One region of the Bacillus sp. NPDC094077 genome, then DNA from elsewhere that is predicted to be linked to it. Evidence: riboswitches for the same ligand, from Rfam matches in the RefSeq annotation. Region 1 holds a riboswitch; each other region holds the start of a gene.

Region 1 (3,287 bases):
GGGGTGCACAGGCATCCTTTTTTCTATGCAGATATTATGAAAGAGGTGGTATGATGGAATTAACATTAAATTCGACTGTATGTTTACACACGATTCAATTTCGAAAAGAGCAAAAGAATTATATCGTAAAAGATACAATTACAGGAGAGAAATATGAAATGCCGCCACTTTGGATTGATGCACTGGCAATGATGCGTGACGGTTTTTTATTAGGAGAAATTGAGGAGAAATTAAAAGAAGAGTATCCGGCCGAAGAAGTAAATATGTTAGCATTCACGAGGCAACTGTTAGAGCTAGAACTTGTCGGAATGGTAGATGGAGAAGAGATAACTTGTACAAAGAAGAAAGAGAAAGATTATTTAGCCTGGGTACGCCCTCGGATGGAACAATTACTTCTTAATTTAAATAAAAAATATAGAAGCAAAGGTCAGTAATGATCTTTGCTTTTTCGTTTATCCCGCATTAACGGGCAGTAAGACTCCCACCTCAAAATTCGGCGAATGCGAGGGAGTTAGGTGGGAGATCAACTGCCCGTAAACGCCCGATTGGTTCAACTAATAATCAGTGGGGGATGGACAAAACCCCCACTGATTAAAGTTTCACTTTATAAGTAGATCTTGTTTTAAAAAATAACAGCGAATGCTCTTGCGAAAGCACCATCACTATCTTTAATTTTTAAAGGTGCTGCAGAGAAAAAGAAACGTTTCGCGTTAATGGCATCTAGATTTGTTAAGTTTTCGATTAGATAAATATTATTCCCTAGTAATATGTGATGAATTGGTGATGTTTCTGTCGTTACCTCATCAGGAGAAATAAAATCTAAACCGACGGATTTTACTTTTAGTCGAACTAATTCTTTAGCTAATTCTTCGGAAAGATAAAATGCTTCTTTCTCATAAGCTTCTGTATTCCATTTATTAGATAGGTTGGAATGGAAAATGACAATATTGCCTTCTTTTATGTCGGTACCATGTAATACTTCCTTAGGTAATTTTCGCTCTTGAATATGAGTTACATCGATAAGTACAGCTTCGCCTACAAATTGATCAAGGGGTAATTGATCAATAGTGGTTGCACCTGAAATGAAATGCGCAGGAGCATCACAATGCGTACCCACATGAACGACAGAATGGAAATCTGTAACTTGATAACCTGTTTCTTCAACACTTGTAATTGCTTCTAGTTGGATTTTTGGTGTTCCGGGAAATTGAGACATATTATTTTCAAACGTTTGTGATAGATCAATTACTTTCATTTTACATACCTCCAATATATGTTTTTCAGATAATAAAAAGCCCATCCTTCATAATCAAGAAAGATGAGCTTTACATACTAGTTGAGTTTTATCTTCCAAAATGCAATGCACTCTGCAGGAATTAGCACCTATTCAGTTCTTATAAACTGAGGTTGCTGGGCTTCAAAGGGCCGGTCCCTCTGCCTCTCTTGATAAAGGTATATTCAGTTTTAAAGTCCAGAATATTTATAATATTTAAATTGTATTTCATTTCCTTTTTTTGCGCAACACAAATTAGGTATTCACCCAAATAAAGTTGCTCGCATATTGTAGCTTATGTAAATAGAATGCTGCGAAGGAGTGAGTGCAGTGACAGGAAATGTATTGAATTATTATGCTGGTGGAAATACAGCTAGGGGATTTCATAATTTATACGAAGAGAATTTAAAAGGGCTAGACAGATTATTTATTTTAAAGGGTGGTCCAGGAACAGGGAAATCTTCTTTAATTAAGGCAATGGGTCGTGAATGGGTTGAAAAAGGATATGATATTGAACTTTTGCATTGTTCTTCTGATAATAAGTCAGTTGATGGAGTGATTATCCCGAAATTAAAAGTAGGAATTGTTGATGGAACATCACCGCATGTTATTGAGCCAAAGATGCCAGGAGTTGTTGAAGAGTATATAAATTTAGGAGTTGCTTGGGACTCAGATAAATTAAGAAAGCAGAGGCTAGAAATTGAACGATTTGTTTCAGAAGCAAGCAAAGCTTTTCAAACTGCTTACGGGTGCTTTAAAGAGGCGTTAGTTATACATGATGAGTGGGAGAAAATATATATTAATAATATTGATTTTAACAAAGCAAATGAACTAACGGATCAGCTAATTCAGAAATTATTTACAGATAAAAGTGGGCAAAAATCGATTGTAAAACATCGTTTTTTAGGAGCTGCTACACCGAAAGGAGCAGTTGATTTTGTTCCTAATTTAACAGAAGGATTACCACATCGTTATTTTATAAAAGGACGCCCGGGCTCTGGAAAATCAACAATGCTCAAAAAGTTAGCGAAGGTAGCAGAAGAAAAAGGATTTGACGTTGAAGTATATCATTGCGGATTTGACCCGAATAGTCTCGATATGGTTATCGTAAGAGAATTAGGATTTGCAATTTTTGATAGTACCGCACCACATGAATATTTTCCAAGTCGCGAAGGTGATGAGATTATAGATATGTATGCTCTTATTGTTACACCGGGGACGGATGAAAAGTATGCTAAAGAAATTCGTGACGTTTCCATTCAATATAAAGCAAAAATGAATGAGGCGATGTCTTTCTTAGCAAAAGCAAAATCAGTTCGTGATAAATTAGAACGAATTTATATTACTGCTATGGATTTTTCAAAAGTGGATGTATATAAAGAGGAAATTCAAAAAGAGTTTGAACGAATTGCCGCTACTGTAATCGAAAAGAAAAAATAGGCTTTTTCAAACTGTCAGAAAATTTCTGGCAGTTATTTTAGTATGTAGTAAAATTAGTGGTATATTTGTCGAATTTCCAAGGAAATAATCAAAAAATGGGGATGGTATGAAATGAGAGAAAAAATTGAATTAGAGTTAGAAAGAATTGAAAAAGAGAATGATGTGAAAATTTTATTTGCAGTGGAATCAGGGAGTCGTGCTTGGGGATTTCCATCGAAAGATAGCGATTATGATGTTAGGTTTGTTTATATACATCCAGTAGAATGGTATTTATCAATTCATGATAAACGTGATGTAATTGAATATCCAATTAGTGATGATTTAGATATAAGCGGATGGGATATTAAAAAGGCATTGCAACTATTCGCGAAGTCAAATCCAGCTTTACTTGAGTGGATTCGATCACCAATTTTTTATTCAAAAAACTCTAATTTTCCAGAGCAGCTTCAGCAAATGAGTGAAAAGAATTTTGATCCAAAAGCAACGATATATCATTACTTACATATGGCGTCGAAAAATTATCGTGAATTTTTACAAGATGAGAATGTAAAATTGAAAAAGTATTTTTATGTAT
Region 2 (3,287 bases), on a different contig from region 1:
GCCTGCGGTAAAAGAACGGATTAACAAGCTTGAAGATCAAGGAGTTATAGCGGCTTACCGAACGAAATTTGAGCCTTCCAAAATTAATAAAAACATTCAAGCATTCATCATGTTTAAAACGAGCCAATGCTCTGATTTTATTCAATTTTGTAATACTGCTCCTGAAGTAACAGATTTATATCGAATTAGCGGGGAGTTCAATTATATGATGAAGGTCATGAGTGATTCGATGGATTCTCTCGCTGCATTTTTAGATTCTTTAATGAAATTCGGATTATCATCTCCTTTAATTGTTTTAAAGAGTGAATTTGAAGAGAAATTGTCGTTCTGATAAAGGTATAAGAGCATTGACACCTCAATGTGAAAATGAACAATTTATTTAAGATGATAAGCACAAACTTTCCTTAAAAAAGAAAAAGGAGTGGATTATCCACTCCTTTAATCAACTACCCCTGATTCCTCTGCACCTCTCTAAACTCCTCCTTCACCTTCTCTAACAACCCTTCTTCCGTAATTAATCGATACGCTGTATTCGCTAATGTTTTTGCCGATGTAATTAATGCTTTGTCTCCAAGCTCTGAACGGGCTGCTTCTCTAAATTCATTCGTATGCGCAATTAAGTTATCTGGACCGATTTTAATGTACGGATGAATTGTGGGCACGACTTGGCTTACGTTTCCTGCGTCCGTTGAGCCGATGCCTACTCTTTCCTTACGGTTCACCTCTTCACCTAGTAGTTCTAGTTCTTCGGCTACGACGTCATTAAATGTTTTTGTTACGAGTAGTTCATCGATTTCATTTTGGAATTGATGAATTTTCACTTTTGTTCCTGTTGCTAATGCTGCTCCTTGTGCGATGTTTCTTACTTTTTCTGTTACTTCTGCACACCTTTTTCTCGTTGCTGCACGGATGAAGAACCTTGCTGCTGCGTAGTCGGGAATAATATTAGGTGCTTTTCCGCCCTCAGTAATGACACCATGTATTCTCACATCTGACGGAAGTTGTTGGCGAAGTGCGTTAATACCGTTATACAGCTGGATAACCGCATCTAATGCGTTAATCCCTTCTTCTGGTGAAGCTGCGGCGTGAGCTGTTTTTCCGTAAAAATGAAAATCAAGTGGATCGACTGCTAACGAAGGACTCGTTGTCGCTGTTTTTCCGCTCGGATGAATCATAAGCGCCGCATCAATGTTTTTAAATAAACCAGCTTTTACATAACTTGCTTTTGCGCTACCGTTTGGCCCGCCTTCTTCTGCAGGTGTTCCGAACACGACAACTTCTCCGCCGATTTCTTCAAGCGTTTCTGATAATGCGATTGCTGCCGCAACGCTAATTGTGCCAATTAAATTGTGACCACACGCATGGCCTAGCCCTGGTAAAGCGTCATACTCAGCTAAAAATGCGATAACTGGTCCTTGTTTTCCTGAACTTTTTCGCGCAATAAATCCTGTTTCATGTCCAGCTATATTGTGCTGCAGCTGAAAACCAGCACTACCTAGTAATAAACTTAACGTTCTTGATGCGTAAAACTCTTGATTACCAATCTCCGGATTCGCATGAATATCATGACTTGTTTCTATGTACTTTTCCTTATTTCTTTCTATACTCTCTTCAATTGTTTTTCTTTGTGACGTTACTCCTGTCGCTCCCATTTTTCTTCCTCCTTTTATTTTCACGTAAAAAAGCCTCTTTCTAAAAGATAGAAAGAGGCTTCTGTATATACAGTCAAAATGAGCTTCTTTCTTATCTTTCAAGTTACCTTGCTGGAATTGGCACAGTATTCATATAGAATCCGCTGCCGAGGTATCTTAGGGCCAGTCCCTCCACCTCTCGTGATAAGAATTTTCATAAAATTATATTAAATTATTTTTCATTCTAATTTCATTCCGACTAAAAGTCAAGGAATTCCTATCCGATTTTACCGAATATCCAAAAATCCTTTTAACACACCAATTGTTTCCGGCGCTTGTAGCCTTGCACATATATACGGGAATTCCGTACTACCTTCAAACATCATTTGAGATGTAAGGGGTGCCCCTGCCCAAAAGATTTCATCATCAATTAATAGGAACGGGAATGCTTTATTTTGCCTTTGTAACTTTACATTCTTTAACGGAACTGGTCCATCACTATAAACTGTTACTTGCGCCTTTGCACGCATTAACGCTTGCCATACTCGTTTATCTACTTGCTTCGTACTTGGAAGTGAAATGATAATTTTTCGTTTTGCAGCTAAAATATCTTTTAGTAGCCCTTTCGACTCTTCAAGATTCATTTCCATAAACCAGCGTAATCGTTTCGAAATCTTTCGCTCCCACAATTGACGTGACGTCGTACGATCATACATATCTCCGTGACGTTCTATATGAGCTGTTAATTGTGATAACGCTTGTTTTCGCGAAAGGTTTTTACGCATGTAGTGGCAATCCGATAATTGAATGAACTTCCCTCTTGCCCTTGTCACTGCTACATTGACGAGACGATGGTTTTTATGGTCAAAGAATAACACGCCAGGTCGTTCTTGCGGATAACTATCAACCGTATCAAAGATCATCATATCTCTTTCAGAACCTTGAAACTTATGAACTGTCGCCGCTAAAACTGGTATGTTTTGATATTTCGTTCTCTGCAACATTTCTCGAATACACGTTGATAAAAATCGGGACTGTGCTCGGTACGGTGTAACTACACCGATAGATTGAACACCGTCCAGCAGTCCAATTAAAATCATTTGCATCGCTACTAAACCAGACATAATATTAAAACGAGATCCTGAAGCAGCATCCTTTAATGAAAATGCCCCCATTAGGCTCGTATCAAATAAAACACTCGCCTCATTTGCGAATGGTTGTAGCTGTGCAAGTTCTTTACGCTCTGAAACAGATGGATGATCATATACTCTATTTTTATAAATAAATGAATTTGTAAACTTCGATATATCCGCATGCATACGTCTTTGTTCCTGTAACATAAAAAGGTTGGGATGTGCTTCTGATTTATTTACAGAATCAACAATCCCGGCATGGTAAAACATATCTTCACCGAGCCATTTTCGAACGAGTTCATGGTTCGCCATTGCGATCGGAGGCAACTGTAAAAAGTCACCACAAACGACGATACGTTTCCCAAGAGAAGCAGCTAAGGCGATTTGCGGAACGAACGCCATACTCACTTCATCTACGACAACTAAATCAAATGTACGCTCATAAATAAGTGAATCAATGGCACATTTCGATAAAGTCGCACCGATTACTTTCGCATTTTCAATATATTCTTTTTCTACTTCT
Region 3 (3,287 bases), on a different contig from region 1:
TGTTTTCTACTGTGCGTAAACGTTGGTTTAAGCGATTTAGTCTACGTGTATGGCGCTCAACTGTATTTTCTAGTTGACGTACTCTTTGTTCAAGCTCATTTACTCGTCTTTCTAATTGACGTCCGCCAGTACCAGGAAAAGAGATTGGAATTTGAAATTGTCTATTTTGGTCGTATGGATTAACTTGTTCTGTTTGATCTATATATTGTTGGTATTGTGCTTGTAAATCATATTGAGGTTGATAACTATTTTGGTTATATGGATCATATGGATTGTAGGGGTACATAAAACATCCTCCATTTCTGTAAAATAGGTTAAATTCACCATAATGTATGTGCAAAAGCGGAGCAGTGGCACGGCAAATACCTAATTATGTTTACGTGATGTACTTTTATAAATAAGAACATGAAGTTGTTAAATTTGTTTTTCTTTCATTTAATGGTATATAATGGATAGAAGGGGAGAGGTTACATAAAGATTACAAATCTGCTAAACTCAAATTTTTATATAAATATGTATAGACATTTACAAAAGAAAAGAGTAATTTAAATAGAGTAAAAAATAACTTGTAACAATTTATAAACATATTGTAAAATGATTGTAACAAAACATACATAAAAATGAAATAATACATAAAAGCAATGTTGGGGGAAAAGGAGAGAGTATATTGTTCCGTAAAATAAAGGGTATTTTAGTTGGGGTGCTATGCGTAGCTGTAGTGAGTGGTTGTGGCACAAAAGTAAGTGATGTTGCATTAGTAAGTGATATTGGTGGACACACTGTAGAGGCCAAAGCAGAAGTGCAGGATACGATTAGTTTAGTTGATGGTCGTACTGGTACTGAAGTGAAAAAACTAGATTTATCGAGTTTAGGTTATTTTGAAGATGAAGCGAAATTTAAAAAATCGGTAACGAAGGTTGCTAGTGAGGTTGGGAAGAGTGTTGATAGAAAGATGGTACCTTCACGTATAGCTCCCGACGGAAGTTGGCAAGAGGGGCAACCTTCTTATGAATTAATGGAAACAGAATTAGTAGATAAATTGTTGAACGTTGGTATGTGGGATTCTTCGTATCAGTTACCAATCATGGAAAAAAAACCTGTCGCAACATTAAGTGATGCGCAAGGAAGTGGTACGGTAATTGGTAGATATGAAACGAATTTAGGTGGCTCAACAGGTGGTAGAATTGAAAATATTCGTTTGTCTGCGCAGAGCGTTAGTGGAGTTGTTTTAGCAAAAGGAGACCGTTTTTCTTTTAATGCGCTAATTGGGGATACAACACCAGATAAAGGGTACCAATTAGGAAAAGAAATTGTAGATGGTAAATTAGTAGATGGATATGGTGGTGGTGTTTGTCAAACATCTTCAACTTTATTCAATGCAGCAGATCAAGCTGGTTTGAAAATGGTAGAGAGAACTACACATTCTAAAACAGTAGGTTATGTTCCACAAGGAAGAGACGCTACAATCGCATATCCATATTTAGACTTAGTATTTGAAAACACGAATGATGCACCTGTGAAGCTTTATATGGGCATTCAGGGCGGAAAGTTAGTTGCTGAAGTACATAAAATGAGATAAATATAATAATCTATAAAAATAAAGCCATTATTTCTAAGTTTAATAGAAGTAATGGCTTTTTCTGTGCAGTTTATTCCCCAATAATAGTGCACCTCAAGATTTGGTGAATGTAAGGAATTTCGTTAGGAGTCAAGCTGTTCGAAAAAAGTATTCAATTTAATTCTTAGTTTTCATATTGACATTATATATAATTAGCTATATTCTTCATAATAACAACTAAATAAATGGAAAAATTTATTAGTTTTCTTATCGAGAGATGGAGGGACTGGCCCGATGAAATCTCAGCAACAGACTATAAAAGTACTGTGCTAATTCCAGCAAACGTATAACGCGTTTGAAAGATGGGGGGAAATGGAGTGATATTCGACTCTTCTTATATGTATAAGAAGAGTTTTTTGTTTAGAAAGGGGGGATAAAGTGAAATTTGATGTAGCGTATTTTTTTGAAAGTTTTCCGCAATTATTTAAATATGTATATCAGAGGATCCGACAGCTGAATTGAACGAAGTAGGACTTGGGCGCTTCGATGCTTATTATAATGATAAAGTGCAAGTGGAAACAACAATAATAAAGGCGAGATTAGATAATGTGAAAGTTGGATTTGGTCCACTTGAATGGGGAGAGATTGCATTTCCACTTGCGGAAAAGAGTGAAAAGTTAGAAGATATAAATAAATCGTTAAAAGAATTAGAACAAGATGGAACGTTAAGTGAAATATCGAAAAAATGGCTAAAAGTTGATGCTACGAAAAAACAAAATTAAGGTGTATTCGTTGAATGGGGCTATTGCCTATCAACTTATATAAAAAACTAAAGAGAACTGGAGAGGAAGTTATTCATGGTACAAATTCATCAAAAAACACGCATTGGTCATGTTGAATTTAAAGTGAAAGATTTAGAGCGTCAAATTGCTTTTTATGAGAATGTTGTAGGTTTAGAGGTAATTAAGAAAGATGGGAATAAAGCATATTTAGCAGGGAAAGGTGGTAAAAGTACGCTACTTGTCCTTGAAAAGTTAGAGGACGGGGTACTGCAAGAACCACGTACAACAGGTATATATCATGTTGCTTTTTTAGTTCCGACTCGTGAAACTTTTGCTTCGGCACTATTTGGTGTTATTCGCAATAAGAAGGTCATTGATAGTCCAGCTGAGCAAGAAGGGCGTTATACATATTCAAATGAAATTTTACCAATTTCAAGGTTTAATAGTGCAAGTGATCATACGTATAGCGAAGCGTTTTATTTGCAGGATTTAGAGGGGAATGGTATCGAAATTTATGCAGACCGTCCGCGCGATCAATGGGGAGAAGGGCCAGGAGGAAGTACGCCACTCGATTTAAAAGAACTGGCAACACTGGTTGATTATGAGTTTGACGGTTTACCAGCTGATACTGTTGTTGGACACGTGCATTTACGAATAGCTGATGTAGAAAAGTCGCATGAGTTTTATGTAGAAACTGTAGGTTTTGAAGTACAACAGCGTGAAGAGGGTTGCTTATTCATTTCAGCAGGAGGCTATCATCACCATATCGGTGCAAATACGTGGAATGGGGTAAATAATCCGCACCCACCAGTGCATGCAACTGGATTAAAGGTGTATACGATTGTACTGCCACATAAAGAAGCGTTAGATGAAGTAAAAGAAAGAGTAATAGAAAAACAACATGAAATAAATGAAACTATAAATGGATTTACAGTAGTAGATCCAAG

What was found. A riboswitch is a leader RNA that binds a small molecule or an ion and turns the genes downstream of it on or off. The one in region 1 is predicted to bind S-adenosylmethionine.
Region 2: it holds a riboswitch for S-adenosylmethionine, as region 1 does, so the genes downstream of both, ACQKNR_RS26250 (M20 family metallopeptidase) here and ACQKNR_RS20585 (cyclase family protein) in region 1, are expected to answer to the same signal.
Region 3: it holds a riboswitch for S-adenosylmethionine, as region 1 does, so the genes downstream of both, ACQKNR_RS00170 (amino acid ABC transporter substrate-binding protein) here and ACQKNR_RS20585 (cyclase family protein) in region 1, are expected to answer to the same signal.

What each region holds. Positions count from the first base shown of each region.
Region 1 is NZ_JBNNUF010000009.1:140,153-143,439, reverse strand. Features, by position in the region: gene ACQKNR_RS20590 (hypothetical protein) at 54-434, shown strand; gene ACQKNR_RS20585 (cyclase family protein) at 623-1,255, opposite strand; SAM riboswitch class I at 1,341-1,453, opposite strand; gene ACQKNR_RS20580 (PRK06851 family protein) at 1,604-2,713, shown strand; gene ACQKNR_RS20575 (nucleotidyltransferase domain-containing protein) at 2,825-3,287, shown strand, end outside.
Region 2 is NZ_JBNNUF010000020.1:13,254-16,540, forward strand. Features, by position in the region: gene ACQKNR_RS26245 (Lrp/AsnC family transcriptional regulator) at 1-331, shown strand, start outside; gene ACQKNR_RS26250 (M20 family metallopeptidase) at 447-1,652, opposite strand; SAM riboswitch class I at 1,741-1,842, opposite strand; gene ACQKNR_RS26255 (AAA domain-containing protein) at 1,919-3,287, opposite strand, start outside.
Region 3 is NZ_JBNNUF010000001.1:34,227-37,513, reverse strand. Features, by position in the region: gene ACQKNR_RS00180 (hypothetical protein) at 1-286, opposite strand, end outside; gene ACQKNR_RS00175 (VanW family protein) at 668-1,579, shown strand; SAM riboswitch class I at 1,823-1,927, shown strand; partial or broken gene ACQKNR_RS00170 (amino acid ABC transporter substrate-binding protein) at 2,056-2,340, shown strand; gene ACQKNR_RS00165 (VOC family protein) at 2,416-3,287, shown strand, end outside.